Regions from separate parts of the Aestuariirhabdus litorea genome, predicted to be linked through region 3. Evidence: predicted binding sites of a transcription regulator. Region 3 holds the regulator's gene; each other region holds the start of a gene.

Region 1 (10,454 bases), 730 kb from region 3:
CTCGCGTGTCAGGTCGATATGCAGGGACGCCTCATGGGCAAGCGCTTCCAGGCCGAATTCTTTGTCGACAGCGCCTGGCAGGAAACGCACAGCTGTAACTACCTGCAGGCCACCGACATGGAGATGGAAACCGTCCCCGGTTACCAGTCCACCAGCTGGGAGGCGGGATACGGTGACTACGTCATGAAGCCCGACCTCGGCACCCTCAGGCGCATCCCCTGGCTCGAAGGGACCGCCCTGGTGCTGTGCGACCTGCTGGATCACCACACTCACCAGGAGGTTGCCCATTCGCCGCGCGCCATCCTGAAAAAGCAGATAGCGCGCCTGCACGCCATGGGAATGAAACCCTATATGGCCACCGAGCTGGAGTTTTTCCTGTTTCGGGACAGTTTTGAACAGGCCCACGCCAAGGGCTATCGCAACCTCGAGCTGATCAGCCCCTACAACGAGGATTACCACATTTTCCAGACCACCAAGGAGGAGAATGTGATGCGGGCGATCCGCAACGGCCTGCAGGGGGCCAATATCCCGGTGGAGAACTCCAAGGGGGAAGCGGCCGCCGGACAGGAGGAGATCAACGTCCGCTACGCCGAGGCCCTGACCATGGCGGACAACCACGCCATCATCAAAAACGCCTGTAAGGAGATCGCCTGGCAGCAGGGCCACGCCGTCAGTTTTATGGCCAAGTGGCACTTCGACACCGCCGGCAGCTCCTCCCACGTGCACCAGTCGCTCTGGTCGCTGGAGGGCACCCCCCTCTTTTACGACCGCGAGGCGGAACATGGCATGTCGCCCCTGATGCGCCAGTACATGGCGGGCCTGCTCCACAACGCCAGTGACATCACCTATTTCCTGGCACCCTGCATCAACTCCTACAAGCGCTTTGTCGAAGGTACCTTCGCCCCCACCAAGGCGATCTGGAGTCTCGATAACCGCACCGCAGGCTACCGGGTGTGCGGAGAGAACAGCAAGTCGGTACGCGTTGAATGCCGGGTCGGGGGCGCCGACCTCAACCCCTACCTGGCGATGGCGGCACTGATCGCCGCCGGCATCGACGGCATCGAAAACCAGCGCGAGCTGGAGCCGGAATTCAAGGGGGATGCCTACAAGGGTGGCGCCGAGGTGAGGGAGATCCCCACCACCCTGCGCCATGCCGCCGATGCCCTGGAACAGTCGACCCTGCTACGCAGCGCATTCGGTGATGCAGTGGTCGATCACTACGTCCACGCCGCCCGCTGGGAACAGCTCGAGTACGACCGCCGAGTCACCGACTGGGAGGTACAGCGCGGCTTCGAGCGCGCCTGATTGAGCGCCGGTCCCTTCGGGTACCGGTGTGTACAACGACCCCGTGGCCGACAGCCACCCGGTTAGCCGATAACTCGGCCCCTGTGACGGGGGCCGACTGCGTAAAACCCGCCGACACGACGTTGGCCATTGAGATCCTACCCATGAATACTGCCACCACCCTGAAGTGCATCAGCCCCATCGATGGCTCGGTCTATGCCGAACGCGAGGTGCTGTCGATTTCCGACGCGCAGCAACGAATCCAGGCGGTTCGCAAGGCGCAAACCCTTTGGTCCACGAAACCGCTGCGCGAACGGATCGCACTGGTACGCGCCGGTGTCGAGCGACTCGGGCAGATGAACGACGAGATCGTCCCCGAACTGGCTCGCATGATGGGGCGTCCCATCCGCTATGGCGGCGAGTTCGGGGGCGTCAGTGAGCGCGCCAACTATATGGCTGACATCGCCACCGAAGCCCTGGCCCCAATGGTGGTCGAGGCGTCGGAGGCTTTCGAGCGTCGCATCCTGCGTGAGCCCCATGGCCTGGTGCTGGTGATCGCTCCCTGGAACTACCCCTACATGACCGCCATCAACACGGTGGCGCCGGCCCTGATCGCGGGCAACGCCGTGGTGCTCAAGCACTCGACCCAAACCCTGCTGGTGGGCGAGCGGATGGTACAGGCCTTCCTTGAGGCGGGGCTGCCGGCGGACCTCTTTATCAACATCTTCTGTGACCACGACACCATGGAGCAGCTGATCGCCCAGCGCCAGTTCGATTTCATCAATTTTACCGGCTCGGTCGGCGGAGGACAGGCGATCGAGCGCGCCGCTGCAGGTACCTTCACCGGGCTCGGGCTCGAGCTGGGGGGGAAGGATCCTGGCTATGTGATGGAGGACGCCAATCTGGACGCCGCCGTCGACACCCTGATCGACGGCGCCATGTTCAACTCCGGCCAGTGCTGCTGCGGCATCGAACGTATCTACGTGCACGCCAGCCTCTACGACGCTTTCGTGGAGAAGGCGGTGCAACTGGTCTCCACCTACAAACTGGGTAACCCCCTCAACGAGGCCACCACCCTCGGCCCCATGGCCAACAAACGCTTTGCCACCGAGGTCAGGGCGCAGATCCAGGAGGCGATTGCCGATGGCGCCACCGCCCTCATCGACCCTGCCCTCTTCCCTGAGGACGATGGCGGTGCCTACCTGGCGCCACAAATCCTCACCAATGTCGACCACCGTATGCGGGTCATGCGCGACGAGAGCTTTGGCCCTGTGGTGGGGATCATGAAGGTGGAGAACGATGCCGAGGCGATCGAGCTGATGAATGACTGCGAGTTCGGGCTCACCGCCTCCCTCTGGACCGCTGACGCTGAGCGCGCGGCGGCCATCGGGGCCCAGTTGCAAACCGGCACCGTTTTTATGAACCGGGCCGACTACCTGGATCCGGCCCTGTGCTGGACCGGCTGCAAAAACACCGGCCGGGGCGGCGCCCTCTCGGTGATCGGTTTTCACAACCTGACCCGCCCCAAGTCGTACCACTTCAAGAGGATCATCTGATGTCACTGACCGCCAACTGGAGTTATCCAACCGCTATCCGTTTTGGCGCCGGGCGCATCGCCGAGCTGGCCGATGCCTGCCAGCAGCTGGGCATCAAACGCCCTCTGCTGGTGACCGACAAGGGGTTAGCCTCGCTGCCCATTACCACCTCAACCCTGGGCCTGATGGAACAGGCGGGACTGGGTCGAGCCCTCTTTTGTGAGGTTCACCCCAACCCCGACGATCACGCCCTGGAAGCTGGCCTTGAGATTTATCGCTCTGGCCAGCACGACGGCGTCATCGCCTTTGGCGGCGGCTCCGGGCTCGACCTGGCCAAGCTGATCGCCTTTATGGCGGGCCAAACCCGCCCGGTGTGGGATTTCGAGGATATCGATGACTGGTGGACCCGGGCCGATGCCAGCGCCATCGCCCCCATTATCGCCGTCCCCACCACCGCCGGCACCGGCTCGGAGGTGGGGCGCGCTTCCATCCTCACCAACTCCAGCACCCATGTAAAGAAGATCATCTTCCACCCCAAAATCCTGCCCTCCATTGTGATCTGCGATCCCGAGCTGACGGTGGGAATGCCGCCGGTGATTACCGCAGGAACCGGGCTGGATGCGTTTATTCACAGCTTCGAGGCCTACTGCTCTCCCTTCTACCACCCCATGTCCCAGGGTATCGCCCTCGAGGGGATGCGACTGGTGAAGGAGTACCTGCCCCGCGCCTTCGCCGATGGCAGCGATATCGAGGCCCGCGGCCATATGATGAGCGCCGCGGCCATGGGGGCGACCGCCTTCCAGAAGGGGCTCGGAGCCGTACACGCGCTTTCCCATCCGGTGGGAGCGGTCTACAACACCCCCCACGGCATGACCAACGCCATTGCCCTGCCCGCCGTGATCCGTTTCAATCGCCCCGCCATTGAGGAGCGGGTTGCGCCGCTGGCGGCCTACCTCGGCATCCCCGGCGGCTTTGACGGTTTTTACGACTGGGTGATCGACTTCTCGCGCCGCCTCGAGGTCCCGGAGAAACTCAGTGCCCTCGGGGTAGACCGCGAGCAGCTCGATCTCCTGGCGCAGATGGCAGTGGATGACCCCAGCGCCGGCGGTAACCCGATCCCGCTGACGGTAGAGGCCACTCGCGCCCTCTACGAAGAGCTGACCTGAGCCGCGCGCCCCCTGATCACCGCCTCGGCGGGGTAAGGGGGCCAGCGTTCCTGCGACCAGCGACTAATGGCAACGCGCGCCGCTTTGCCCCACACTGGCCGCCCGCCCTTCTCGTCGAGCCGGCGCAGTGAATGACTTTGTCCTGATCTTTGTTGTAATGGTTGCCGGTTTTACGCTGGGACAGCTGCTCTTTGCCTGGCGCCCCGAGACCAGCGGCCGCCTGCGCAACCTGGCCGTCGCCCTGGCGCTGCGTATCACCGTCCCGCTCTCCATTCTGTTGGCGATCTGGAACCTGAAGCAACTGCACTGGGCCCTCGTCTGGCTCCCCCTCATCGGCGGCGCCATCATGCTGGCCGGTTTTCAGCTGGGGTTAGTGGTCGGTCGGCAGCTGCGTATGAGCGGCGCGGAACTGGCGGTTTACGGACCCGGCGGCGGATTCGTCAACCTGGGAGCCCTGGGCTCCCTCACCCTGTTTGTCTATCTCGGCGAGCCGGGGCTCGCCCTCCTGCCCCTCTACAAGCTGTTCGAGGAGCTGATCTACTTCGGCCTGCTGTTCCCCTACGCCCGTCGCCATGGCCAGTTCCCTGTCGACACCCCCTCCCGCGTCTGGCGCGACCCGGTGCTGCTGGCGGTGGTGGGCTGCTGGCTGTGTGGCATGCTACTTAACCTGGGAGGTATTTCACGCCCCGCCTGGATGGGGTCGATCACCTCGCTGCTGGTGCCACTCAGCTCCTTTCTGCTGATGATCTCCGTGGGGCTGGTGTTTCGTTTCCGCGCCCTGTTGCCGGAGCTGGGGCGCGCCCTGCCGCTGGCACTTTTAAGGGTCATCCTGCTGCCCGCGCTGGGGCTGGGACTGGTGTGGCTGCTGGGGCTGCAGACCTTTGGCGACGGGTTGCTGGCCGCTAGCGTATTGATCCTGGCCAGTATGCCTGCGGCCGTTCTCACCATCGTACCGGCCTCTCTCTACGGGCTGAACCAGGGGCTTGCCAACGCCTGCTGGCTGTTGAGCAACCTGGTGTTCCTCTGCTGGCTGCCCTGGGTTCCCTCCCTGCTGTCATGGATCCGCCCCTGACCGCGTGCCGGACGAGTCTGGCGACCCGGATTAGCAAAAAACCAGTTTCTTGACATCAATCAAGGTGGTTCCCTGAGCCTGTCCTAGTATCAGTCATGAGTTGCCCGGAGATGGCAGTACCTGGCTTGAATCAAAGCCCAGCAGGACGCTTGAGAGGACCCTCCCATGAACACCCAACGACTCCCCCTGCCCGCCGTGCTCTGCACCGTGCTGGCAGCACTCCTGTTTTTTATCGCATCCCCCGGCATGGCCGCCCCCAAGCCGATGGTGCTCAAACCCTTCAAGGAACTGAGCAAGGAGAGCGCCGAGTGCGCCGCCTGCCACAGGGACAAGAACCCCTCGATCTACGCCCAATGGGGACGCTCCAAGCACTACGGCGCCAATGTGGGCTGCTATGAGTGCCACCAGGCCGACCCCTCCGACCCGGACGCCATCAAACATGAGGGCCAGTCGATTGCGGTGATTGTCTCCCCGAAAGATTGCGCCACCTGCCACGAGTCCGAAGTCGACCAGTTTGCCAAGAGCCACCACGCCAAGGCAGGCCAGATTATCGGCTCGCTGGATAACTTCCTCGCCGAGGTGGTAGAAGGTGCGCTCACCCTCAATGGAGAGTCACCGGCAGCGGTCAATGGCTGCTGGCAGTGTCACGGTTCGGTGGTCAAGGTGATGGATAACGGTGACCTGGACCCGGCTACCTGGCCCAACACCGGTATCGGCCGTCTCAACCCCGATGGTTCCGTTGGTGCCTGTACCGCGTGCCACCAGCGCCATGAATTCTCCATGGTGCAGGCGCGCCGTCCCGAAGCCTGCGGCAAATGCCACCTGGGCCCCGATCATCCGCAAAAGGAGATCTACGAAGAGTCCAAGCACGGTATCAACTTCTACGCCAACGTCGACCGCATGAACCTCGACTCAGCCAAGTGGATCGTGGGTGAGGATTACGATGCGGCCCCTACCTGTGCTACCTGCCACATGTCTGCTACCCGCGAACAGGCAGTCACCCACGACGTTGGTGATCGCATCAGCTGGACCCTGCGCCCGGCCATCTCCGAAAAGATCGACGCCAAGGCCAAGGCCCAGGGCAAGCAGATCAAGAGCTGGCAGGAACGTCGCAAGGATATGGCCGAGGTGTGCCAGTCCTGCCATACCAAGTCCATGGTGGATAACTTCTACCAGCAGTTCGACTCACTGGTGAACCTCTACAACGACAAGTTCGCCAGCCCCGGCAAGACCCTGATGGATACCCTCAAGAAGGAGAAGATGCTCACCGACATCGGCTTTGACGAGGAGATCGAGTGGACCTGGTTCTACCTCTGGCACCACGAAGGCCGTCGAGCTCGCCACGGTGCCGCCATGCAGGCTCCCGACTACGTGCAGTGGCACGGCATGTTCGAGGTGGCCGAACGCTTCTACGTGGAGATGGTACCGCAATACCTGGAGACCGTTGAAAAGGCGGAGCATGCCGGCAACACCGAGGGTGCCGCCCGGGCCCGCAAAGTGTTGGAAGAGATCCTTAACCGACCCGAGCACGCCTGGTTCAGCGGCAATGAGCCCGAAGAGGTGAAAAAGGCCCGCAAGGAAGCGCAGGACGCGTTTAAGGCCCGTTACCTGAACGACGCCAAATAGCAACCGGCGGGAGGGGCTTGCCCCTCCCCCCTCAACCGAGGAGGTCATTGTGAACGCGGATGAACACAAACCGACCCGGTGGCAACGGCTCTGGAGCTGGCTCAAAACCCCCTTGCTACTGGGCATCCCCATTGGCGTGGTGCTGCTAGTGGCAGGAGCGGCCTCGTTTCAGGGAGTCATGGTTCTCTCTAACCAGAACGCCTTCTGTTTCAGCTGCCACCTGAAGATGGATACCATCGTGCAGGAGTACCAGGCATCGAGCCATTATGGCGATGGCGTCGATATCCCGGCCACCTGCGCCGACTGCCACGTCCCCCACCCCTTTATCGACAAGATGAAGGTCAAGATTGTCGCTACCGCCGACATCTACCATATGCTGGCAGGCACCGTGACCAAGGAGAATTTTGAAAGCCTGCGTCCGGCGATGGCCGAGTCGGTCTGGAAACAGATGGAGGCTGACAATTCAGCCAACTGCCGTCACTGTCACCAGGGCGACAACTTTAATCTCGCAGCGCAACCCCAGCGAGCCCGACTCAACCACCAGCAGATGGATGAGCGCGGCGAGACCTGTATCGACTGTCACCAGGGGCTTACCCACAACCGAATCACCAGCCGGTGATGCCCAGGGGGCTTGAAGCCAATCAGGCCCCCTGTTCTCCCTCACCCTCTGGCGCAAACCCTATATCTCGGCCAGCAGCAGTATGCGTGTGACAGAGGTTCGTCTTTCCAACCGCCATAGGCCTGCTCCCCGGTTTTTTTCATAAACGGAAGCTTTATAGACTACCGTTTTTAATCTGGATATCCTTAACGGTCCCTCGGACGTCCGGTGCACTTCAGCGTCAGCCACGGGACACATCAACCGTCAGACAGGAACTCCTTCAACTTATGAGCCTTCTCTGGATACCGTTACTGCCGATGTTCGGTACCCTGATGCCTCTGCTCAGCGCGCGTTGGGGCCGCAGCACCTGTGCGCTGGTGACAGCGCTGGCACCCGCACTGGCGCTGGCCATTGTGCTGAGCTACCTGCCACAGGTATTCGCCGGGCAACCCTTACAGCAGACCCTGAGCTGGATACCCGCCATCGGGCTGGAACTCTCCTTTCGCCTGGATGGACTGGCGCTGCTGTTTGCCCTGCTGATCCTGGGAATCGGACTGCTGATTATCCTCTACGCTCGCTATTACCTCTCCGAGAAGGACTCCATGGGTCGGTTCTACGCCTACCTGATCCTTTTCATGACGGCCATGCTGGGCATCGTGCTCTCCAACAACCTGATCCAGTTATGGCTCTATTGGGAGCTCACCAGCATCAGCTCCTTTTTGCTGATCAGTTTCTGGTCGGAGCGCAGCGATGCCCGTAAAGGGGCACGGATGGCCCTGAGCATCACCGGCGCAGGTGGCCTGGCGCTGTTGGCGGGCCTGCTGATGATTGGCGATATGGTCGGCAGTTACGACCTGCAGACCGTGCTGGCCAGCGGTGAACTGATCCGCAACAACCCCCTTTACCCGGTGGTGCTGGTGCTGGTGCTGCTGGGGGCGTTTACCAAGTCGGCCCAGTTCCCCTTCCACTTCTGGCTTCCTCATGCGATGGCGGCTCCCACTCCAGTGAGTGCGTACCTGCACTCGGCCACCATGGTCAAGGCGGGGCTCTTTCTGCTGGCCCGTTTCTACCCGGTGCTGGCGGGCACCGAACTCTGGTTCCTGATTGTCAGTTTGACCGGCTTGGCGACCCTGTTGTTGGGCGCCTACATCGCCCTCTTCAAGCATGATCTCAAGGGACTGCTGGCCTATTCCACCATCAGCCACCTGGGGCTGATTACCCTGCTGCTCGGGCTCGACAGCCACCTCGGCCCGGTAGCGGCGGTATTCCACATCATCAACCACGCGATCTTCAAAGCCTCCCTCTTTATGGCCGCGGGGATCATCGACCATGAGTCCGGTTCGCGGGATATGCGCAAACTCAACGGACTCTGGAACTACATGCCTTACACCGCCACCCTGGCGATGGTGGCCGCCGCCTCAATGGCCGGGGTGCCGCTCTTTAACGGGTTCCTCTCCAAGGAGATGTTCTTCGCCGAGACCCTCGACCAGGGCGCCTTTGGCTCCCTCTCCTGGATGATCCCGGTACTGGCCACCGTGGGTGCCACCTTCTCGGTCGCCTACTCCATCCGTTTCATTCACGATGTGTTCTTCAATGGTGAGCCGGTCGACCTGCCCCGTACCCCCCATGAGCCCCCCCGCTACATGAAGGTACCGGTGGAGATTCTGGTAGCACTCTGCCTGCTGGTGGGGGTCTTCCCCGAGTTTGTGGTGGGTGACCTGCTCGCCTCCGCTTCCAGTGCGGTACTGGGGGGCTTGCCTCCCAGCTACAGCCTGTCGGTCTGGCACGGATTCAACCTGCCCCTGGTCATGAGCCTGGTGGCGATGGGGGGCGGACTGCTGATCTACCACAACCGCCGCAACCTGTTCCGCTTCCAGGCCCAGTTTCCGGAGCCCGACGCCAAAGTGGTGTTTGATGACGTGGTCCAGTGGGTGTTGGCCCGCTGCGCCAGCTTTATGGGCTGGCTGGAAAACGGCTCCCTGCAGCGCTACATGCTCTGCCTGATGCTGCTGGCACTGGCGTTGATCGGCATCCCCATGATGGAGCTCAACACCACCGCCGGCCTGCGTCCCCAGATTCCGGTCAGCAACATCATGGCCGCGGCCGCGATACTGCTCTGTCTCTGTTCCCTGGCGACCGTGATCTGGCACCGTAAGCGCCTGATCGCCCTGCTGATGCTCTCGGTGGTAGGGCTGATCGTCTCCATCAGCTTCGCGGTCTTTTCGGCACCCGACCTCGCCCTCACCCAGCTGCTGGTGGAGGTGGCCACGGTCATTCTGCTGATGCTGGCGCTCTTTTTCCTGCCCCAGCGTACCCCCAAGGAGTCGAGCCCATCGCGGATCGTTCGTGACCTGGGAATCGCGGCCCTGATCGGTGGTGTCATCGGCACCATCAACTACGCCCTCATGACGCGCCCCTTCGAGACACTCTCCGATTTCTTTATCGCCAATGCCAAAACGGGCGGGGGCGGCACCAACGTGGTCAACGTCATCCTGGTCGACTTCCGCGGCTTCGACACCTTCGGTGAGATCACCGTGCTGGGGATCGCAGCCCTGGGTATCTACAAACTGATCGCCCAGATGCGCCTTTTCATGCCCACCAGTGATATGGACGGACGCCCCTGGGCGCAGGACAAACACCCGTTGATTCTGGGTGTCATCTCCCAGGGTCTGCTGCCCCTGGCCCTGCTGGTATCGGTTTTCATCTTCCTGCGCGGCCATAATCTGCCGGGGGGCGGCTTCATCGCCGGCCTGATCACCGCCATCGCGCTGATCCAGCAGTACGTAGCCCACGGTGTCGACTGGATGAAGGAGCGCCTGAAAATCGACTACCAATGGCTGATCGGCAGCGGCCTGCTGATCGCCTTCGCCACCGGCGCGGGCAGCTGGTTCTTTGACCGCCCCTTCCTCACCAGCTGGTTCGACTACGTCAACTGGCCAGTGGTGGGCAAGTTCGAGCTGGCCAGTGCCATGTTGTTTGACCTCGGTGTCTACCTGACCGTGATCGGGGCGGTACTGCTGATTCTCGCCAACCTGGGCAAACTCACCACCGGTGAGCGGCCCACCCAAACGGAGCACGAATAGATGGAAGCGCTCTATGCCCTGTGTGTGGGCGTTCTCACCACCTGCGGTATTTTTCTCACCCTGCGGGGGCGAACCTTTCCGGTGGTCATG
Region 2 (10,454 bases), on a different contig from region 3:
TCGCTACCGGGCTATGAAGCACCGGTGGCCGATCCGACGCTGTGGCAGGCCCCTGAAGCCCTGGAGAATGCGCTGCTGGAGCAGATTCCCGACCGGCCTGTGGTCTTGGTGGGCTGGTCGTTGGGTGGCATTCTGGCGCTGATGCTGGCGGCTCGGGCTCCCCAGCGGGTCGCGGGGGTGATGCTGCTGACCTGTAACCCCTGTTTTGTCGCCCGTGACAATTGGCCCGGGATGGCGGTCGAGACCTTCGATCAATTTACCCATGGGGTGGCCGAGAGCCCCGCCCTTACCCTGCGTCGCTTTCAACAGCTGTGCTGCCAGGGAAGTCCCGAGGCGCGCCGCCAGGCCCGTTGGTTGAGGGAGGAGGTGGCCTTTACGGGGAGTCAGCAGGTGCTGCTGTCCAGCCTCGCCCTGCTGGGGGACGATTACCGTGGGCTGATGGATCGGGTATCCCAGCCCCTGCTCGCACTGCTGGCGCAGGAGGATGGACTGGTGCCGGTTGCCCTCGCTGAACAGCTGGGCTGCGAAGTAAGCGTGATTGAGGACAGCGGCCACCTGCTGTTGGCCGACCAGGCCGATACCGTCGCTGAGCACCTGAAGTCCCTGCTGGAGCGCTGCGCGTGCGGTGCTGAAGGAGGCGACTATGGTGCCGCTTAACAAGCAGGCGATCGCAGAAAGTTTTGGTCGGGCAGCCGCGAGTTACGACAGCGCCTCCCACCTGCAGCAGGCGGTGGCGGCTGAGGTCATGACCCTGATTCCCGGACGCTGCCAGCCCGACAGGGTGCTCGATCTGGGCTGTGGAACCGGTGTGCATACCGACGAACTGCAGCGACGTTATCCCGACGCCTGGGTGCTGGGGTGCGACCTGGCGCAGGGGATGCTGGCGCACGCGCGCGCTGGTTATCCGGGACCGAGCTGGTGCGGCGGCGATGCGGAACGCCTGCCCCTGAAGGCCGATGCGCTGGATCTGGTGTTCTCCAGCCTGGCGATACAGTGGTGCGAGCGCTTCTTGACGGTGCTGGATGAGGTGTATCGAGCGCTGCGCCCGGGCGGGGTGTTTGTGTTTTCAACGTTGTGCGAGGGCACCCTGCAGGAGTTGAGGATGGCCTGGCAAGCCGTGGACCGCTTCAGCCACGTTAACGATTACCCGCCCCTGCACAGGCTGCAAAGCGATGCCGAGGCCAGCCGGTTTCGTGTCGAGCGGCTGCAGCAGGTACCCCACTGTGTGCATTATGGACGCGTCGTCCAGCTCAATCGTGAGCTGATTGCCCTGGGGGCCAACACCCTCACCGGAGAGCGGCGCAAGGGGCTGATGACACCGTCGCGCCTGAAGGCTTTGCAGGCCGGCTATGAACCCTTCAGGGATGAGCAGCACCGCCTGCCGGCTACCTACCAGGTGGTGTTTGGTGTGCTAATTAAAGAGGCTTAGTTCGTGCAACGAAGACAGTTTTTTATCGCCGGAACCGATACCGATACCGGTAAGACGCTGGTGGCCTGTGCGCTACTGGAGGCGGCCAAAAGCCAGGGCTTGAGTACACTGGCGCTAAAACCGGTTGCCGCCGGCTGTGAAGAGACCGCAGAGGGGTTGCGTAACAGTGATGCCCTCTTGTTGCAGCAGCACATGACGCTTCCCCTGCCCTACGAGCAGATTAATCCGGTGGCCCTGCGGTCGGCCATTGCGCCCCACATAGCGGCTCGCCAGGAGGAGCGCCGACTCTCGGTGGATCGGCTGGTGGGGCTGTGTCGCGGAGCCCTGATGCAACGTGCCGACCTGAAGCTGGTCGAGGGAGCCGGCGGATGGCGTGTCCCCCTCAACGAGCGGGAGACGCTCAGTGGGGTGCCGGTGGCCCTGAACCTGCCGGTTATCCTGGTGGTGGGCATGAAACTGGGGTGCCTCAACCATGCGCTGTTGACGGTGGAAGCGATCCGCCGCGATGGATTGCCGCTGGCGGGCTGGGTAGCCAATCAGGTGGATCCGCAGATGAGCTGTTTCGATGATAACCTGGAGAGTCTGCGTGTGCGTCTGGGTGCCCCGCTGCTCGGGGTGATCCCTCATCTTAGCCAGCCCACTGCCGAGCTTGCGGCCCAGTATCTTGACCTGACCCCCGTTTTATAACTCGATAAGTTATATGCCCAACTTATTTAGTTGCTGTGAGCACGTTTTACTGGTATCTGAATTTGGTTAAAATGTGAACATGGTGGGCGCTGTCCGGGAGGATAAGCGCTATACTGAGTGAGTTGATCCTGGGCGATCGGGAGCCATAAGCGATGAAAGTTGACTCTGCGTTTAACAGTGGTTTGGCGGGCATACAGGCAGGCCAGAAGAGCCTGCGTGCGGCTGCCCAGAGTATCGCTGAGGCGGGAACTGCCGCCCCCCAGGTTGATGTCGCCTCTTCTTTGGTAGAGCTTAAAACCAGTCAGCGGCAGGTTGAGGCTTCCGCCAAAACGGTGAAAGTGGCTGATGAGGTGCTGGGGACGTTGATCGATACCCTGGCATAATAAAGGCCGCCTTGAGCGGGCGTGAGGAGAACCATGCAGATTCCTCCTTTTAATCTGGCGCCAATAGTGACCCCCCCGGCGCCGGTCGGTAAACAACAGGAAGCGCAGACCGCTCCTGAAGAGGAGAGTCGTGTCTTCAGCCCGGTGGAAGAGACCGATGCGCTAGCGCCAAAGTCCGGCCCAAGGGAATCACCGGACAAGGCCAAGGAAAAGGCGCTGGACCTCCAGCAGCAGCTGGTGGCCTCCGATGAGGAGGGTTCTGCTCAGGAGGAGTCGCAAACCACCCCCTCTGCACCGGAAGGGGGGCAGGGGCGCCTTGCTGAAAACAGCGAGCGTGAGCGGTTGCAGATCTCCGAACTCGTGGCTCGGGATCGCGAGGTGAGGAACCATGAACAGGCCCATGCTTCGGTGGGTGGCGCTTTGGCCGGCGCGGCCAGCTATCAATACACCATTGGGCCGGATGGGCGTCGCTATGCGACTTCCGGCGAGGTCAGTATTGCGGTAGGGCGGGTTGAGGGTGACCCCAAGGCCACCATTGAGCGTGCAGAGCAGGTGCAGCGAGCAGCGTTGGCGCCGGCTAACCCTTCGGTGCAGGATCGCCGAGTCGCTGCCCAGGCTGCGCAGATCAAGTTGCAGGCATCCAGGGAGCTTGCTGCTGAGGCGGTAGAAGAGCGTAGGCAGGAGCAGACTCAGCGTGCAGAGGATCGGGCCGAGCGCGAAGCTGCACAGGAGTTGGAGGAGCAGCGGGAGCAGGAGAGGCTGTCCCGTGAAGAGCAGTTCGCTGCACAACGTGAGCGGCAGCGTGAGCAGGAGCGCCTGCAGCGGGACCGCCTGCTCAGAACCAACCAGGGACTGGCTGATACCTATAGCGTTTTGAGCCAAGTCAACCTGCTTTCCGATAGCAAAGGTTCAATCGACCTCTCGGCCTGACCAGCCTTTTCCCTGTATTTCCTTCCTTTCTGAATCTCAAGCAGCAGCTTGAGGCGGTGGCTTGCTGTAATTGTTGGAGGCAACCAGAAATAGTTGACATTAATGCTCTGTAAACGTATGTTTCAAACAGCTGTTTGAAAGCTAACTATTACAATAGACATCCTCCGCACTTCGGAAAGGCTGTCGTTCAAGCGAGCGCTCAGGTCGTAGTGCTCGATGGTCACAACAAGAGTTCGAGGTTTCCCCATGCCAGAATATAAGGCCCCCCTGCGAGATATTCGTTTTGTCCGTGATGAGCTGCTCGGTTTTGAGGAGCATTACGCAACCTTACCCGGCTGCGAAGAGGCCACTCCGGATATGGTAAACGCCATTCTGGAAGAGGGTGCCAAGTTTTGTGAGCAGGTCATCGCCCCCCTCAATCGTGTGGGCGATACCCAGGGCTGCACCTGGAGCGAAGAGGGGGTTAAGACTCCCGATGGTTTTAAAGAGGCCTATGAGCAGTTCGTAGAGAGCGGTTGGCCCTCACTGGCCCATGATCCCGAAGTGGGCGGACAGGGCCTGCCGGAGTCGTTGGGTCTGGTGATGAGCGAGATGGTGGGTGAGGCTAACTGGTCCTGGGGTATGTATCCTGGCCTTAGCCACGGCGCCATGAACACCATTCATGCCCACGGTACCGATGAGCAGAAGCAGACCTACCTGACCAAGCTTGTATCCGGTGAGTGGACCGGTACCATGTGCCTGACCGAGCCCCATTGCGGAACCGATCTCGGCCTGCTGCGGACTAAAGCCGAGCCCCAGGCGGACGGTACCTACAAGGTCAGCGGTACCAAAATCTTTATCTCTGCGGGTGAGCACGACATGGCCGATAACATCGTTCATATCGTACTGGCTCGCCTGCCCGATGCCCCTGAAGGTACCAAGGGTATCTCCCTCTTTATCGTTCCCAAGTTTCTGCCCGATGCCGATGGCAATGTGGCCGGGCGCAACGGCGTAAGCTGCGGGTCGATTGAGCACAAGATGGGTATCCACGGTAACTCTACCTGCGTCATGAACTTTGACGAGGCGACCGGGTTTTTGATCGGCCCTGAAAACAAGGGCCTCAATTGCATGTTCACCTTTATGAACACGGCGCGTCTGGGTACCGCGTTGCAGGGGCTGGCGCACAGTGAAATCGCCATGCAGGGCGCACTGAGCTATGCCCGTGAGCGTCTTCAGATGCGCTCTTTGACCGGTCCCAAGGCTCCCGAAAAGGCGGCAGACCCCATTATTGTGCACCCTGATGTTCGTCGTATGCTGTTGACTATCAAGGCGTTTACCGAAGGTAACCGCGCCATGGCCTACTTTGCGTCCAAGCAGGTGGATATCACCCAGCACGGTACCGAGGAGGAGCGTAAGGAAGCGGACCAGATGCTGGCGTTCCTGACACCGATCGCCAAGGCATTTATGACCGAAACCGGATTTGAGGCCGCCAACCACGGTATCCAGGTTTATGGTGGTCATGGCTTTATCAGTGAGTGGGGTATGGAGCAGAACGTACGTGACTGCCGTATCTCCATGCTGTACGAAGGCACCACCGGGGTTCAGGCGCTCGACCTGTTGGGCCGCAAGGTACTGATGACCCAGGGTGAAGCCCTCAAGGGATTCACCAAGCTGGTTCACCTCTTCTGTAAGGAGAATGCCGAGGATGCTTCCCTGAAGGAGTTTGTTGAACCGCTGGCAGCGCTCAACAAGCAGTGGGGGGAGATGACCATGAAGATCGGTATGAGCGCCATGAGCAACCGTGAGGAGGTGGGCGCTGCTTCTGTCGACTACCTGATGTACTCAGGCTATGCCGTTCTGGCTTACTTCTGGGCACAGATGGCCAAGATTGCCAAGGCCAAGCTTGAGGCCGGTTCCACCGAAGCCGACTTCTACGAAGCTAAGGTCCACACCGCTCGCTTCTATTTCCAGCGTATTTTGCCCCGTACCCTGGCCCATAAGGCCGCGATTGAGTCCGGTGCGGATAACCTGATGGAGATGGGTGTTGCACAATTTGGTCCTGAGCAGTAAGACAGGGTCCGGTGCTACTAAAAACCCGCTCCAGTGAGCGGGTTTTTTTACTAACGGGTTTCGTCGAGGATAACGAACCCTAGCAAGGTCATCGGGAGCCCGATCAGAATCACAAAGGGTAATACCGGGTTGCACAGCATGAGAAGTCCTGCGGCCAGCCAGAGGGTGCGCACAATGCGCCGTTTGGCGCGGTAACGGGGAGTAAACGTGCGATGGTAAAAGTGTTTTTCATCAGGCTCTTCATGCCACATCCAGTGTGGCAGAACCGCCATTCGTAGCATCAACATCAAGATCGGCATGGTTCCTATCCTCCGTCTGCTAAATCTAGAACAGCTTTGCGGGGATGTCAGGGGGTGTCATAGACAGGTTTGCCATATTGAGCACTTTCTGGGCGGGCAGGTGTCAGAAACAGGGCCGCTGCCAGGAAATAATATCGTGACCTATTGGTCACAAACAGACTAATTGAGTCTATCTAGTTCTTTGATTATGATCGGGTCCAAGTTACGGATCCGCTTATAAGCCCTACGGGATCGGGGCATCCATAGTAAGAAATTGAGCTAAGAGGTTTACAGCATGGCTGAATACAAAGCACCGTTGCGGGATATCCGCTTCGTAATGAACGAAGTGTTTGAGGCAGACAAAATCTGGGCATCGCTGCCAGCACTGCAGGAAACGGTCGACCCTGAAACGGCCGATGCGATTCTGGAAGAGGCGGCCAAGATGATCGAAGGGATGGTTGCCCCGATCAACCGTAGCGGCGATGAAGAGGGTTGTCAGTGGAATGAGGGTGCCGTCACCACCCCGAGCGGCTTCAAGGAAGCCTACCAGACCTATGCCGACGGTGGCTGGGTGGGCCTGACCGGTAATCAGGAGATGGGTGCCATGGGGATGCCCAAGATGCTCTCCTCGCAGGTAGAAGAGATGACCATGGCCGCCAACTTCTCTTTCGGCCTCTATCCGATGCTGACAGTGGGCGCCTGTCTGTCGATCAATGCTCATGCCACTGAAGAGCTGAAGCAGGCCTACCTGCCCAATATGTATGCGGGTACCTGGGCCGGCTCCATGTGCCTGACCGAGCCCCACAGTGGCACCGACTTGGGTATCATACGTACCCGTGCCGAGGACAATGGCGATGGCAGCTACAGTGTCACCGGAACCAAGATCTTTATCACCGGCGGTGAGCATGACCTGACCGAAAACATCATTCACCTGGTGCTGGCCAAGTTGCCGGATGCCCCGGCAGGCCCTCGAGGCATCTCCCTGTTCCTGGTGCCCAAGATCAAGGTCAATGCCGATGGCTCCCTGGGCGAAGGTAATAATGTTAGCTGCGGCTCCATTGAACACAAGATGGGTATCAAGGGCTCCGCTACCTGCGTGATGAACTTTGATGGCTCCACCGGCTACCTGGTGGGTGAGCTCAACAAGGGGCTCGCCTGCATGTTTACCATGATGAACTACGAGCGCCTGGGGGTGGGTATCCAGGGACTGGGTGTGGGTGAGGCCTCCTACCAGAGCGCCATCGAGTACGCCCGTGATCGTATCCAGGGGCGGGCGGCTACCGGTCCGGTGCAACCTGAAAAGGCAGCTGACCCGATCCTGGTACACGCTGATGTTCGCCGTATGCTACTGAACATGAAGTCCACCACAGAGGGAGGGCGGGCATTCTCCTCCTACGTTGCCAAGCAGCTCGATCTGGTGAAGTTCAGTGATGACAACGAGGTGGTGGCTCGTGCCGAAGCGATGGTGGCGCTGTTAACACCGGTCGCCAAGGCCTTTATGAGTGACATGGGTCTGAACAACACCATCGATGGCCAACAGGTGTTTGGTGGACACGGCTATATTCGCGAGTGGGGCCAGGAACAGCTGGTCCGTGATGCCCGCATTGCACAGATCTACGAAGGCACGAACGGGGTGCAGGCGCTCGACCTGATGGGGCGTAAAACCGTAGCCAACGGTGGCGAGTGGACCCGCATGTTCCTGGACGAAGTCCGCGAGGCGGCCCCCGGTGCGCCGGAAGAGTTTCGTGCCCCCCTGCTCGACGCCTGTGACCGCCTGCAGTCTGTGACCGACTGGGTTCTGGATCGTGCAGCCAATGACCCCAACGAGATCGGAGCGGCATCGGTTGAGTACCTGCACCTGTTTGGCTACACCGCTTACGCCTATATGTGGGCGCTCATGGCGACCAAGGCCCAGCAGAAGCTGGATGAAGGCACCCAGGAGCCGGACTTCTATCAGGCCAAGCTGGTGACGGCGCGCTACTTCTACCAGCGCCTGTTGCCCCGCAACCTGAGCCTGGAAGCGAGTATCCAGTCGGGTGCGGCACCGCTGTACGCACTGGCGGACGAGCTGTTCTAAGTCTGTCTCGGTGCGTGGGCTTGGCCTGCGCCAGCAAAAAGGGGATGCCCGCTCTGCGGGCATCCCCTTTTTTATGTCTCTAGAGGAGTGGGTAGCCGGTTAGAATTTATAACCGATACCGACCATATACACCCAGGGGTTGATATCCACATCCTTGGCTTTGACCCGTGTACCGGTGGTTTTGCCCTTGAACTCGGCTTCGGTCTGGATATTGAGCTTCCAGACGGAAGCGTTAACCGCGAGGTTGTCGGTGATAAAGTAATCGGCCCCGGCATGGAAGGCCATACCCCAGGAGTCATCCAGGTCCAGGTCATACTTTTCATTGACCGTCGTGACGGCTGCTAAGCCGTTTTCCAGCTGGCTGCTGGCTTCTTCGTCAAAGAAGGTGGTGTAGTTGATGCCCGCCCCCAGATAGGGCTGGAACTTGGAGTCGGTGCCGCCCAAAGGGTGGTAGAGCGCGGTTAGGGTCGGTGGAAGGTGCTTGGTGCTACCCGCTTTGTTAATCCCCAAAGCCGCCATCGTGGGCCCTTCAACCTTAATGTCATGCTCAAAGGGGGTGGCGGCCAGCAGGCCCAGTCCCACCTGATCGGTCACCATCCAGGTGAGGGTCAGTCCCAGCTGGGTATTGCTATCGATGCTGCTAACCTGGTTTCCTGCTAGAGGGCTACCGTTGAGCAAAAGGTCATCGCTGTCCTCACCGCTTGGGTTTACGCTGGCGGCGCCGGCACGAACAATAATATCCCCCGCCTCCAGAGCCATCGCCTGTCCCGACAGGGTCGCGCTGGCCGCAAGAATCGCCGTAAGAAGAGTCAGTTTTTTCATAGTTCAGATCCCTGTGTTGATTTCAGTGTGTCCAAAAACAGTCCTGTGGTGGATTCTATACTCCCCTAAAAAACGCTCGTATTGATATAACTCAACAAACGCTCTTTGTTGCGGGTGGCTATGGGGGGGTACTTGAATGGATTCGGTGATATATCTCATGCAGTGTTCGGCAAAGGCCATAAATGAATTTCATGATAGACCATTTTTATGCGGATCCAAGGGATCAAGCCTCTTTTGCTGATACACTTTCGAACCCATTCTCGCCGTTGACACAGGAGTCCCCGTGATTACCGACGCGTTTAGCCGTCTGCCTGTTGCGGCGCTGCTGCCAGAGGTGTTGCAGGAGTTAGAGCAGCGCCACAACCTTGTGTTACAGGCCCCCCCCGGCGCGGGTAAAACCACGGCCGTCCCCCTGGCGCTTTTGGATGCGCCCTGGTTGCAGGGGCGTAAAATCCTCCTGCTCGAGCCCCGGCGCCTTGCCGCTCGTGCCGCAGCGCAGCGGATGGCGTCCCTGCTGGGCGAGCAGGTGGGGGAGCGGGTTGGCTACCGGGTCTCGCTGGAGCGCCGGGTGGGACCCACTACCCGTATCGAGGTGGTGACCGAAGGGGTCTTGATTCGCCAGCTACAGAGCGATGCGGAGCTGGCGGACTATGGTGTCGTCCTCTTTGATGAATTTCATGAGCGCTCCCTGAATGCCGACCTCGGTTTGGCGCTGTGCCGACAGGTCCAGCAGTTCTACCGGGACCAGGACCCGCTCAAGTTGGTGGTGATGTCCGCCACCCTCGATGGTGCTCGGATCAGCCAGAGCCTGGACGACGCCCGCTTGCTGACCAGCAGTGGAAGGGCGTTTCCGGTGGCGGTGCACTATCGGGATATTGGCTCACTGGCGCGGGAGGCGGCGCAGTGGTACCCGGCCCTGGTCAACCTGTTACGCCAGCTGCTGAATGAGGAACGGGGGGATATTTTGCTGTTCCTGCCCGGTAGTGGTGAGATCCAGCGCCTGTCAAAGCTGCTGCAGGAAAATCCCGATTTTTCCGGCCTCTCACTCTGCCCCCTCTACGGGGAGCTGACCCCTGAGGAACAGCAGCGGGCCATCGCCCCCTCGGTGCCGGGCCAGCGCAAACTGGTGTTGGCCACGCCGATCGCAGAGACCAGCCTGACCATCGAAGGGGTGCGTATTGTGGTCGACAGCGGCCTGGTGCGACGCCCCTGCTTCGATCCGGTGTCGGGTATGACCCGCCTCGATACCCAGCGAATCTCTGCGGCCTCTGCCAGCCAGCGTGCGGGCAGGGCAGGTCGGGTGGAGGACGGCCTCTGCTACCGCTTATGGAGCGAGGGGGTGCGGCTGGAGAACCACTCCAAGCCGGAGATGCTGGAGGCCGATCTGGCCTCACTGGCCCTCGAACTGGCAACCTGGGGCGAGTTGGAGCCCGATGATTACCTGTGGTTGGATAGCCCGCCACCGGTCCACTACCGGGCTGCCTGTGAACTGCTGGAGGGGCTGCAGGCCCTCCAGCGGGATGCGCGAGGACAGTGGCAGGTCAGTGCCCACGGGAGGGCGATGGCGGAGCTGGGTATGCATCCGCGACTGGCGCATATGGTGATCCGTGCCAAGCGAGAGGGAATAGGTTACGCAGCCTGCCAACTGGCGGGCTTATTGAGTGAGCGGGACCTGCTGATCGCTCACTCCGGCTACCCCGATGCCGACATTATGCTTCGACTTTCCGTGATGGAGGGGGAGGCGGCACCTATGAAAATGAGTGTTCGTCATGGTGCGTTGCAGCGAGCGAGGCAGCTTT
Region 3 (10,454 bases):
TGGAAAACCGTACACTCTCCTCGCTCGAAGGCCCCTTCGGGCGTTGACCGATTGATCCTTATCGTCTGGAGTTCTGATGAACACACCTGTAGACCCCAAGGAACCTGGTAATAATCCCGTCGAAACCATTGAGGTAGTGGATCTTTACCAAAAAAGGGAGCAGATCTACACACGCTCATTCAAAGGGATTTACCGTAACCTGCGCCTTGCCGGTGGCTGGTTCCTGTTTCTGCTCTATTTTGGCTTCGCCTGGGTCAACTGGGAGGGACAGCAGATTATTCTGTGGGACCTGCCCGCCCGCAAGTTTCACCTGTTCGGCACTACCTTCTGGCCCCAGGACTTTATGCTGCTCTCCTGGCTGCTGATTATTTGCGCCTTTGGCCTCTTCTTTATCACGGTGCTGGCCGGCCGTATCTGGTGTGGCTACACCTGCCCCCAAAGCGTCTACACCTGGATCTACATGTGGGCCGAGCGGGTCACTGAAGGCGAGCGCAACCGCCGCATCAAGCTCGACCAGGAGCCGGTGAGCGCCGGCAAACTGCTACGCAAAAGTGCCAAGCACGCCATCTGGTTGTTCATCGCTTTCGCCACCGGGGTCACCTTTGTCGGTTATTTCACCCCGATTCGCGAACTGGTGCCCAACCTGCTGAGCCTTGAGGTCGGCGCCTGGGCGACCTTCTGGATTCTGTTCTTCACGGTTTGTACCTACGTCAATGCCGGCTTCCTGCGCGAGCAGGTGTGCATCTACATGTGCCCCTACGCCCGCTTCCAGTCGGTGATGTTTGACCAGGACACCCTGATCGTCTCCTACGATCCCGCCCGGGGTGAAACCCGAGGCCCCCGCCGCAAAGAGGCCGATTACAAGGCCGAAGGGCTGGGCGACTGTATCGACTGTAAGGTCTGTGTCCACGTATGCCCGGTGGGTATCGACATTCGTGACGGACTGCAATACGAGTGCATCGGCTGCGCCGCCTGTATCGATGGCTGCGACGAGATTATGGATAAGATGGGTTACCCCCGGGGCCTGATCAGCTACACCACTGAGCACAATCTCGAGGGGGGCAAAACCAAGATCCTTCGCCCCCGCCTGCTCGGCTACCTGGCGGTGCTGCTGATCATGATCGGCATGGTGGTCTACACCCTCAATACCCGGATTCCGCTGTCGATGGAGGTGCTGCGTGACCGCAACAGCCTCTTCAGCGAAACCAACCAGGGTATGATCGAGAACGTCTACACCCTGAAGATCGCCAACATGGATGGCCGGGATCACCACTTCCAGATCACCGCCAGCGGCCTTGAGGGGCTCAGTTATGAGGGTGAGGAGGTCGTGCTGGTCCATTCCGGTGATGTCGCCTCGGTTCCCGTTCGCCTGCAGGCCGATCCCCGGCAGATCAAAACCCGCACCACCAATATCCAGTTTGAGGTGCGCTCCGTCGATGATGAAAGGGTCGGAGGCATTCAGGAGAGCCGCTTTATCGGCCCTACCCAGCTGTGAGCCTCCAGCCCACCCCACTACAAACCGGTAGCCCTTCCCCAGGGCTACCCCTAACGAGCCGTACCCAATGAGCAAGACGATCCCACACCCCACCGATGAAACCGTTGCCCCCTGGTATCGCCAGGGCTGGTTCTGGTTCGTATTTGGTATCCCGCTGGCCTCCATCTGCCTGGGCACCACCATGGTCATCGTGGCATTCACCCACCAGGACAGCCTGGTGAAGGATGAGTACTATCGCGATGGCAAAGCGATCAACGAAGTACTGGCCCGCAACCTGCGCGCCGAGGAGCTGGAGGTCGCCGCCGCGATCAGCATCGACGAGCTCACCGGCGAGGTGGCACTGCAACTGAGCAGCCGGGAGCAGCAGATGCCTGAGACCCTGCGCCTGAGCTTCCTCTCCCCCACCCTGGCCAGTCAGGACCAGATCCTGGATATGAAGCAGATCGCGCCCGGCCGCTATATCGGCCAGCTTGAGAGCCAGATCAGCGGGCGTCGTTACCTCCACCTTGAGACCATTGAGGCGCAGGACTCCTTTAAGCCCTCCGAAGAGGGGTGGCTGATCGAGTCCCAACAGCAGATCGAAGCGGGCAGCCGCTTTATCATGGGCCACGCGGGCTCCTGAGGCAGGTGGCGCCAGCGTCGATCGCAGGTGGCTCGATCATGTTTAACCCTTATGCATAAAGGTGCCTTTTGACCATGGCCGAGGGCACAACTCACTGTTACCACTGCGGCGAGGCTATCCGCAGTGGCCCCCGCTTCGAGGCCACTCTGGCGGGCGAGATCAAGCCGATGTGCTGCATCGGCTGCAAAGTCGTGGCTGAGGCGATTGACCAGGGGGGGCTGGGCAACTACTACCGCTACCGCTCCAAGCTGGCAGTCACCCCCGAGCCGGTCGCCGACAGCTACCGCGAAGAGCTGCAACTCTACGATCAACCCTCATTGCAAAGGGGCTTTGTGCACCACCACGCCGATGGCACCCTGCAGGCGACACTCATCATTGAGGGGATTACCTGCGCGGCCTGTGTGTGGCTGCTGGAACAGCAGCTGAAACAGTTCGATGCGGTGGAGTCGGCATCGGTCAATCTCAGTACCCACCAGGCCAACATACGCTGGCATCCCGACCAACTAAAACTGAGCCAGCTCCTGGAGCGGATCGCCAGCATTGGTTACCGCCCCCACCCCTACCTGCCGAACCAGCAGGACACCATCGTACGTCGCGAAAACCGGCTTGCCATTCGTCGCCTCGCGGTCAGCGGCATCGGCATGATGCAGGTGATGATGTACGCCATTGCCCTCTATGCCGGCGCTATGCAGGGGATGGAGACGGTGCACCGAGACTTTTTGCGCTGGGTCAGTTTCGTCGTTGCCACCCCGGTGGTGCTCTACGCTGCCCGCCCCTTTTTTGAGGCCACCTGGCGCGACATGAAGACCCGCCACCTGAGCATGGATGTGCCGGTCTCGATCGCCATTGGCGGCGCTTACCTGGCCAGCAGCTGGGCCATGCTGTTCGGCGGCGGGGAGGTCTACTTCGACTCGGTCTGTATGTTTACCTTCCTGCTGCTGCTGGGTCGTTTCCTGGAGATGCGCGCGCGCCACCGCACCAACCGCAGCGGCAACGCCCTGCTCAGCCTGCTTCCGGCCAGCGCGGTGCGGGTGAGCGACGGTAGCGAGGAACGCATTGCCATCGGCGAACTGGAGGTGGGTGATCGGGTTCGGGTGGGACCGGGCCAGAACATTCCCGCCGATGGTCTTGTGCTGGAGGGGTGCAGCAGTGTCGATGAGTCGGCGCTAACCGGCGAGTATATGCCGATCCGCAAGGAGGCTGGAGACCGGGTCATCGCCGGTAGCGCCAATGCCGAGAACAGCCTGCTGATCGAGGTCAGCAACATTGGTACCGAGACCCGCCTGTCCGCCATTGTGCGCCTGCTCGACCGGGCTCAGCAGGAGAAACCCAGGGCCGCCCGTATCGCCGACCGGGTCGCCAGCTGGTTTGTGGCGGCAGTACTGGTGACGGCCGCCCTGGTGTTTGGCTTCTGGTACCAACACGCCCCCAGCGATGCATTCTGGATCACCCTGTCGGTTCTGGTGGTGACCTGTCCCTGTGCCCTCTCGCTGGCAACCCCCACCGCCCTGACAGCCGCTACCGGGTTTCTCCACGGCCGTGGGCTGCTGGTCACCCGTGGCCATGTGCTGGAGTCCCTGAACAGCATTACCCACATCCTGTTCGACAAAACCGGCACCCTGACCCGGGGCAAACTGACTCTGGAGGAGGTCGTCCTGCTGGGAGAGCGGGATCCCGAACAGTGCCTGGCCCTGGCCGCGCGCCTGGAGGCACAGTCGGAACATCCCATCGCGCGGGTGTTTCAGCGTCCCGAGCTCCCGGCAGCGGAGCAGCTGCGGCATCTTACCGGAGAGGGGGTCGAGGGCGTCATCAACGGCCAGCGCTACCGCCTGGGCAAACCCGGCTTTGCCCTGCCCGGCGCCCCCCTTGCAACCCCAAAGGCGGAGGGACAGTGGCTGCTACTGGCCCATAACGAAGCTCCCCTGTGCTGGTTTCGTCTCAACGACCAGCTGCGCCCCGAAGCGGCTGACACCGTCGCCCGCCTGCAACAGCAGGGCTACCGGGTAGAGCTGGTCAGCGGAGACGCCGCGCCGGTGGTGGATGCGATGGCCAGCCAGCTTAACACCGACCTTTCCCTGGCGGCTGCAACCCCGGATATCAAGCTCGACCACCTACAGGCACTGCAAAAAGCGGGTGCCCGTGTATTGATGGTAGGCGACGGTATCAATGACGTACCGGTGCTGGCGGCCGCCGATATCTCAATTGCCATGGGGGGAGCCTCCGACCTGGCCAAGACCAATGCCGACATGGTGCTGATGTCCGGCGACCTCAACCAGCTTACCGATGCCCTGCATATTGCAGCGAAAACCCGCGCCATCATTCGCCAGAACATCGCCTGGGCACTGGGGTATAATCTGTTAGCCCTGCCGCTGGCGGCCAGCGGCCTGCTTGCCCCCTGGATGGCAGCCATCGGCATGGCGACCAGCTCACTGGTGGTGGTGGGTAACGCCCTGCGCCTGGGGCGAGCCATCCCATCCAATCGTTAAGGGAGTCCCCCCGTGGAATCGATCTACCTGCTGATCCCGATCGCCCTGCTGTTTGTTGCCCTCGGCGTATGGATCTTTTTCTGGGCCGTAGACAACGGGCAGTTCGACGACCTTGAAGGGCCCGCCCACAGCATCCTCTTCGACGAGGAACTCCCGCAAAAGCCATCCAGCGGCGACCAGTCCCAGGAGCAAAAGAACCCTACGTCAGAGAATCCCACCACAGAGAGCCCCAAGCACGGTGACTGACCTCTACCTGCTGTTAACGGCTTTTACCCTGGGACTGTTTGGCGGCGCCCACTGCGTTGGGATGTGTGGCGGGATCATGGCCGCCCTCAGCTCGGGAATGGCACCGGGCAAGGGCCGACTGCTGCCCCTCCTGCTCAGCTACAACCTCGGCCGTATCCTCAGTTACAGCCTGGCCGGCGCCCTGATGGGAAGCCTCGGCTGGGCACTGCAGCAACAGGGCAGCCTGGTGGTGACCGGCATGCGTACCCTGGCCGGGGTGATGTTGATTGCCATGGGGCTCTACCTCGCCAACTGGTGGCGGGGACTGGTGATGGTTGAGCGCGCAGGAGCCCTGCTGTGGAAACCCCTGCAACCCTATGCCAGCCGCCTGCTGCCGGTGCAGAGCGCAGGGCCCGCCCTGCTGCTCGGCCTGCTGTGGGGGTGGTTACCCTGCGGCCTGGTCTACAGTACCCTGATCTGGGCCGCGACCCAGGGCAGTGCCCTCGATGCCGCCCAGTTGATGCTGGCCTTTGGCAGCGGAACCCTGCCCCTGATGCTGGGCGCGGGAATCCTCTCCTCGCGCCTCGGCGATGTGATGCGGAACCGGACAACGCGGGGACTGGCTGGTATGCTGGTGATACTATTCGGGTTATGGACCCTTCCGGGGGGCCATCAACAGTGGTTGATGCAGCTGTTTCAGCCTCTGGCCGCCGGCACTTGATGAGAGTCAACGCATTCGACGGAACCCCTGATTAGACTTTACGTCTGATCCAAAGCGGCGATATGGCTCGTCGTAGACCCTGTGACACTAACGACTGAAAGTGGATATTCAATGAGCAACAAGCTGGTTTGGGACCTTGACCTGATCAAGCGCTACGAAGGCGCCGGTCCCCGTTACACCTCATACCCCACGGCCGTCCAGTTCCACGAACTGTTCAGCATTAACGAATACCGTGCCGCGGCGGCCAAGAGTGTCGAGAAAAACACCCCCCTGTCACTCTACTTTCACCTGCCCTTCTGCACCCACGTTTGCTACTACTGCGGTTGCAACAAAGTGATCACCAAGGATCGCACCAAGGCGATCCCCTACCTGGAGTTGCTGCACCGCGAAATCGAGATGCAGGCGGAGCTGTTCAGCAACCAGCAGATCGTCGAACAGCTGCATTGGGGCGGCGGCACCCCCACCTTCCTCAGCATCGAGCAGATGCAGGCTTTGATGGCCAAAACCCGCCAGCACTTCAACCTGGTGGATGAGAGCGAGGGGGATTTCTCCATCGAGATCGACCCCCGTGAGGCTGACTGGTCCACCATGAATGCCCTGCGCGAGATGGGCTTTAACCGCTGCAGCCTCGGGGTGCAGGACCTTGACCGCAAAGTGCAGAAAGCAGTCAATCGGGAGCAGTCCGAAGAGGCCACCATGGCGATCATCGACGCAGCCCGTACCCTGCAGTTCCAGTCGATCAATATCGACCTCATCTACGGCCTGCCCTTCCAGACCGAAGCCAGCTTCATGAAGACACTGGAGCGGGTCATCGAGATCGCTCCCGACCGGCTGTCGGTGTTTAACTATGCCCACCTTCCCGAGCGCTTTATGCCCCAGCGGCGGATCAATGCCGAAGACCTGCCCTCGTCCGCTGAGAAGCTGGCGATCATGCAAAACACCACCGAGCGGCTGCTCGAGGCGGGCTATGTCTACATCGGCATGGATCATTTCGCCCGTCCCGATGACGAGCTGGCGATTGCCCAGGAGTCGGGCACCCTGCACCGTAACTTCCAGGGCTACACCACCCACGCCCATTGCGACCTCGTCGGCATGGGGGTTTCCTCTATCAGCCAGGTCAATGGCGCCTACAGCCAGAACCACGCCGACATCAAGATGTACATGAACCGCATCGAAAACGGTGAGTTCGCCATCAAGCGTGGCCTAGAGATGAATCAGGACGATTTTATTCGCCAGGCCGTCATCTCACAGCTGATCTGCCACTTTGAGCTCGACTTCTCAAGCATCGAAGCGCGCTGGAACATCAACTTTGCCGACTACTTTGCCAAGGAGCTTCAGCAGTTGCAGCCGATGGCGGAGGATGGGCTGGTCGCACTGGACCAGAACGGCATCGAAGTGACCGGCCGCGGCCGCCTTCTGATCCGCAATATCTGTATGCAGTTCGATCACTATCTGGGACAGGAGAGCAATAAGGGGCGCTTCTCCAAGGTGATCTAACCCCTTCATGTTCGTACCTCTGTGGCGGAGGTACGAACACTCCCCCTTCCCGCCCACTCCCGCTCTTCTGCAGCCTGTCTCTGCAGTAGGGTTTTGTTTTATGCCTGATTTCCCCTACAATGACTGCCAACCTGACACAATGAAGGGGCTTGTTGCCATCCATGAGCTCAAAACTCACCGTTAAGCACGTAAATTCCGTGGCCTGCAAGGAATGCAGCCTGAGCTCGCTCTGCCTGCCCATTGCCCTGGCCATCGACGAAATCGACCAGTTGGATGACATCATCAAGCGGGGACGCCCCCTGAAGAAAGGGGAACACCTGTTTCTTGAGGGAGACCCTTTTACCTCCATCTACGCCGTTCGGTCCGGCGCCCTCAAAACCTATACCTCAACCAATGAGGGAGAGGAGCAGATCACCGGTTTCCAGTTGCCCAGTGAAATTTTGGGCCTGAGCGGTATGGACGGAGACACATACCCTGTCTCCTCCCAGGCCATGGAAACCACCATGGTGTGCGAGATCCCGTTCGAGAAGCTTGACGAGCTGTCGGACAAGCTGCCCCAGTTGCAGAAGCAACTGATGCTACTGATGAGCCGTCGCATCCGTGACGACCAGCAGATGATGCTGCTGCTCAGCAAGAAAAACGCGGACGAACGCATCGCCACCTTCCTGGTCAACCTGTCGGCACGCTTCCGTCGCCGCGGTTACTCCTCCCATGCGTTCCGGCTGTCGATGTCCCGCAACGAGATGGGTAACTACCTGGGGCTTGCGGTAGAAACCGTTAGCCGCGTCTTTACCCGTTTTCAGCGCAGCGGCCTGATCGAAGCCAACGGCAAGGATATCAACATCCTCGACTCGGAGCGCTTGTGCGCCCTGGCCGGCGGTCGCCTGGTCGATAAGCCCAAGGACACCGCTCAGTCGCACTGATAGCCCTCAAGGACCCGCAATGATCTTTGATGAATACTATATTAAATCCCTGGTTCGCCCCATTCAGGACTGGCCTAAACCGGGGGTCACCTTTCGCGACATCACCCCTGTTTACCTCTCCCCCAAGGCCCAGCGTATGGTGGCCGATAGCCTGATCCAGCGCTACGTCGAAACCGAGATCACCCACATCGGCGCCCTCGATGCGCGGGGCTTCCTGCTGGGCTCAGTGCTGGCCTACGAGTTGAACAAGCCCCTGGTACTGTTTCGCAAACAGGGCAAACTCCCCTCCGATACCCTGCAGCAGGCATACGATATCGAGTATGGACAGGCGGTACTGGAAGTTCATAAGGACGCCATCCCGGCAGGCGCCAGCGTACTGTTGCTGGATGACCTGATCGCCACCGGCGGCACTCTGTGCGCCGCCGCCTCCCTGGTGAAGGCGCTGCAAGCGACCATCTACGAAGCGGCCGCGATTATCGATCTGCCCGATCTCGGCGGTAGCCAGCGCCTGCAGGACCTTGGCATACCCACCTACACCCTCTGCGCATTCTAATTCCTGAGGGCGCCCCTCTGCAGCGGGGCACCCTTTCCCCCTTTAGCCTGTAAATAGTCAAATCAGCTAAGCCCCTGCAACACCCATAGCCAAAGATTCCAAAAAAAAAGAAAAAACAATCAAAAACAGGCTGTTAGGCGGATGTTTTGTGTCTAGAATCAAATTTACCTGCTAACTTTGGCAATCAATCATCGACGGCAGGCTTCATAGGGACACTGGGGGGTGAACCGATGGGAATTGATGCCGAGCAGCTCGGCCTGCATATTATTCAACCCACTTTGACCGAGTGTGGTTATTACACCGCTGCGGCCCAGCGGCTGTTACTGGGCACTGCCGCCGCCGAGAGCAACCTGGGGGAGCAGCTCTACGGCAAAGAGGGCGGACTGGGTCTCTACCGCATTTCACCGCAGGTGCACCAACAGGTATGGGACGATTACCTGGTGCACTATCCAGACCTCGCCAGCCGCACCCGGGGGCTCGCAAGCCAGCGTCACTTTTTGCAACAGCCCCACCAGGAGCTGGTTTTTAACCTCACCTACGCCACGGCGATCGCCTGGTTTAACTACCTGCGTTGCGGTGCCGACCTGACGGGGGTTGAGGCATCCAACACCCAGGCCCTGGCCGATATCTGGTGGCACTACTACCACCCAACCGACCCCGACGGGGCTCGCTTTGTAAAGCACTACCCCTTAACACGAGCCGCGTAACGGGTCAGCACCGTAGCCTTAGGCGCCGGATACTGATAAAAAGGGGTCTGACTCCCAAGGCCCCGTTTTATGAAAATCCTGCTTGCCCCCGACTCCTTCAAAGGCTCCCTTAGCGCCGCTGAGTTTTGTACCATCGCCCGACGGGCGATACTGGCTCAATTACCCTCGGCGATCGTTCACAGCTGCCCCCTGGCCGATGGGGGCGAGGGCACCGTCGATGCCCTGATTGCCAACACCCAGGGAGAGCGCATCAGGCTCGAGGTAACCGGCCCCCTGGGTGACCCGGTTGAGGCCAGCTACGGCATCCTCGGGGATGGCACCACCGCAGTTATCGAGATGGCCAGCGCCTCGGGGCTTCCGCTGGTGCCACCCAAACGGCGCGACCCCATGCTCACGACCACTTTTGGCACCGGCGAACTGATGCGAGATGCCCTGTCGAGGGGCTGCACCCACCTGATTCTGGGAATCGGCGGCAGTGCTACCCACGATGCCGGTGCCGGCGCCCTCAGTGCCCTGGGGGCGCTCCTGCTCGATGCCGAAGGCAAGCCCATCGGCGCGGGGGCCAAAGGCCTGCTGACCCTTAACCAGATCGACCTCAAAGGGCTGGACCCTCGCCTGCAGGGGGCTCGCCTTGAGATCGCCTGCGATGTGGCCAACCCCCTGCTCGGTCGCAATGGCGCCACTGCGGTCTATGCCCCCCAGAAAGGGGCCGGCCCGGAGCAGATGGCGGAACTGGAATCGGCGCTCGAGCGCTTTGTCACCGTGGCCTGCCGTGACTGCCACCTTCCTGCGGCCCTCTTTGATCAGCCCGGCTGCGGGGCAGCCGGAGGCCTGGGCGCAGGACTCACCGCGGCCCTGGGCGCGACGCTAAAGCCGGGCTTCCCGATCATCGCCGATGCACTGGGGCTGGAGGAGCGTCTTGAGCGGGAGCGGTATGACCTGATCATCACCGGTGAAGGAGAGATCAACAGCCAAACCCTGGAGGGAAAGCTGCCCGTGGGCGTTGCCCGCCTGGCCGCGGTGCGCGAAATACCGGTGATTGCCGTGGTGGGAAACATAGGCGAAGGGGCCGAGCGCACCCACAGCGAAGGGATCGGTAGCATCCACAGCATCGTCCCCGGAGCCTGCTCTCTGGAAGCGGCCATGTCACAGGCACCGCAGCTGCTGGAACGCTGTGTCGGGCAGCTGATCCGCCTCTGGCGCCTGGCTAAGGAGAGCTAATCCC

What was found. Region 3 encodes FNR, which switches genes on or off when oxygen is low (the NO sensors DNR and NnrR bind a similar motif). Its sites were predicted from a motif close to TTGATNTANATCAA; they were not measured.
Region 1: the regulator FNR is predicted to act here: its motif matches at 5,107-5,120, upstream of D0544_RS01480 (multiheme c-type cytochrome).
Region 2: the regulator FNR is predicted to act here: its motif matches at 8,737-8,750, upstream of D0544_RS15150 (OmpW/AlkL family protein).

The regions. Positions count from the first base shown of each region.
Region 1 covers NZ_QWEZ01000001.1:304,491-314,944, reverse strand. The annotation lists gene D0544_RS01500 (glutamine synthetase family protein) at 1-1,305, shown strand, start outside; gene D0544_RS01495 (aldehyde dehydrogenase family protein) at 1,449-2,840, shown strand; gene D0544_RS01490 (iron-containing alcohol dehydrogenase) at 2,840-3,985, shown strand; gene D0544_RS01485 (AEC family transporter) at 4,113-5,057, shown strand; gene D0544_RS01480 (multiheme c-type cytochrome) at 5,223-6,683, shown strand; gene D0544_RS01475 (NapC/NirT family cytochrome c) at 6,733-7,302, shown strand; gene D0544_RS01470 (monovalent cation/H+ antiporter subunit A) at 7,569-10,364, shown strand; gene D0544_RS01465 (Na+/H+ antiporter subunit C) at 10,365-10,454, shown strand, end outside.
Region 2 covers NZ_QWEZ01000002.1:1,068,152-1,078,605, forward strand. The annotation lists gene D0544_RS15110 (alpha/beta fold hydrolase) at 1-657, shown strand, start outside; gene bioC (malonyl-ACP O-methyltransferase BioC) at 644-1,429, shown strand; gene bioD (dethiobiotin synthase) at 1,433-2,116, shown strand; gene D0544_RS15125 (flagellar basal body rod C-terminal domain-containing protein) at 2,269-2,499, shown strand; gene D0544_RS15130 (putative metalloprotease CJM1_0395 family protein) at 2,533-3,429, shown strand; gene D0544_RS15135 (phenylacyl-CoA dehydrogenase) at 3,676-5,478, shown strand; gene D0544_RS15140 (hypothetical protein) at 5,529-5,777, opposite strand; gene D0544_RS15145 (acyl-CoA dehydrogenase C-terminal domain-containing protein) at 6,052-7,833, shown strand; gene D0544_RS15150 (OmpW/AlkL family protein) at 7,933-8,655, opposite strand; gene hrpB (ATP-dependent helicase HrpB) at 8,939-10,454, shown strand, end outside.
Region 3 covers NZ_QWEZ01000001.1:1,036,060-1,046,513, reverse strand. The annotation lists gene ccoG (cytochrome c oxidase accessory protein CcoG) at 77-1,495, shown strand; gene D0544_RS04950 (FixH family protein) at 1,563-2,117, shown strand; gene D0544_RS04945 (heavy metal translocating P-type ATPase) at 2,192-4,603, shown strand; gene ccoS (cbb3-type cytochrome oxidase assembly protein CcoS) at 4,616-4,849, shown strand; gene D0544_RS04935 (sulfite exporter TauE/SafE family protein) at 4,842-5,549, shown strand; gene hemN (oxygen-independent coproporphyrinogen III oxidase) at 5,661-7,046, shown strand; gene fnr (fumarate/nitrate reduction transcriptional regulator Fnr) at 7,208-7,969, shown strand; gene D0544_RS04920 (adenine phosphoribosyltransferase) at 7,989-8,522, shown strand; gene D0544_RS04915 (hypothetical protein) at 8,753-9,229, shown strand; gene D0544_RS04910 (glycerate kinase) at 9,299-10,450, shown strand.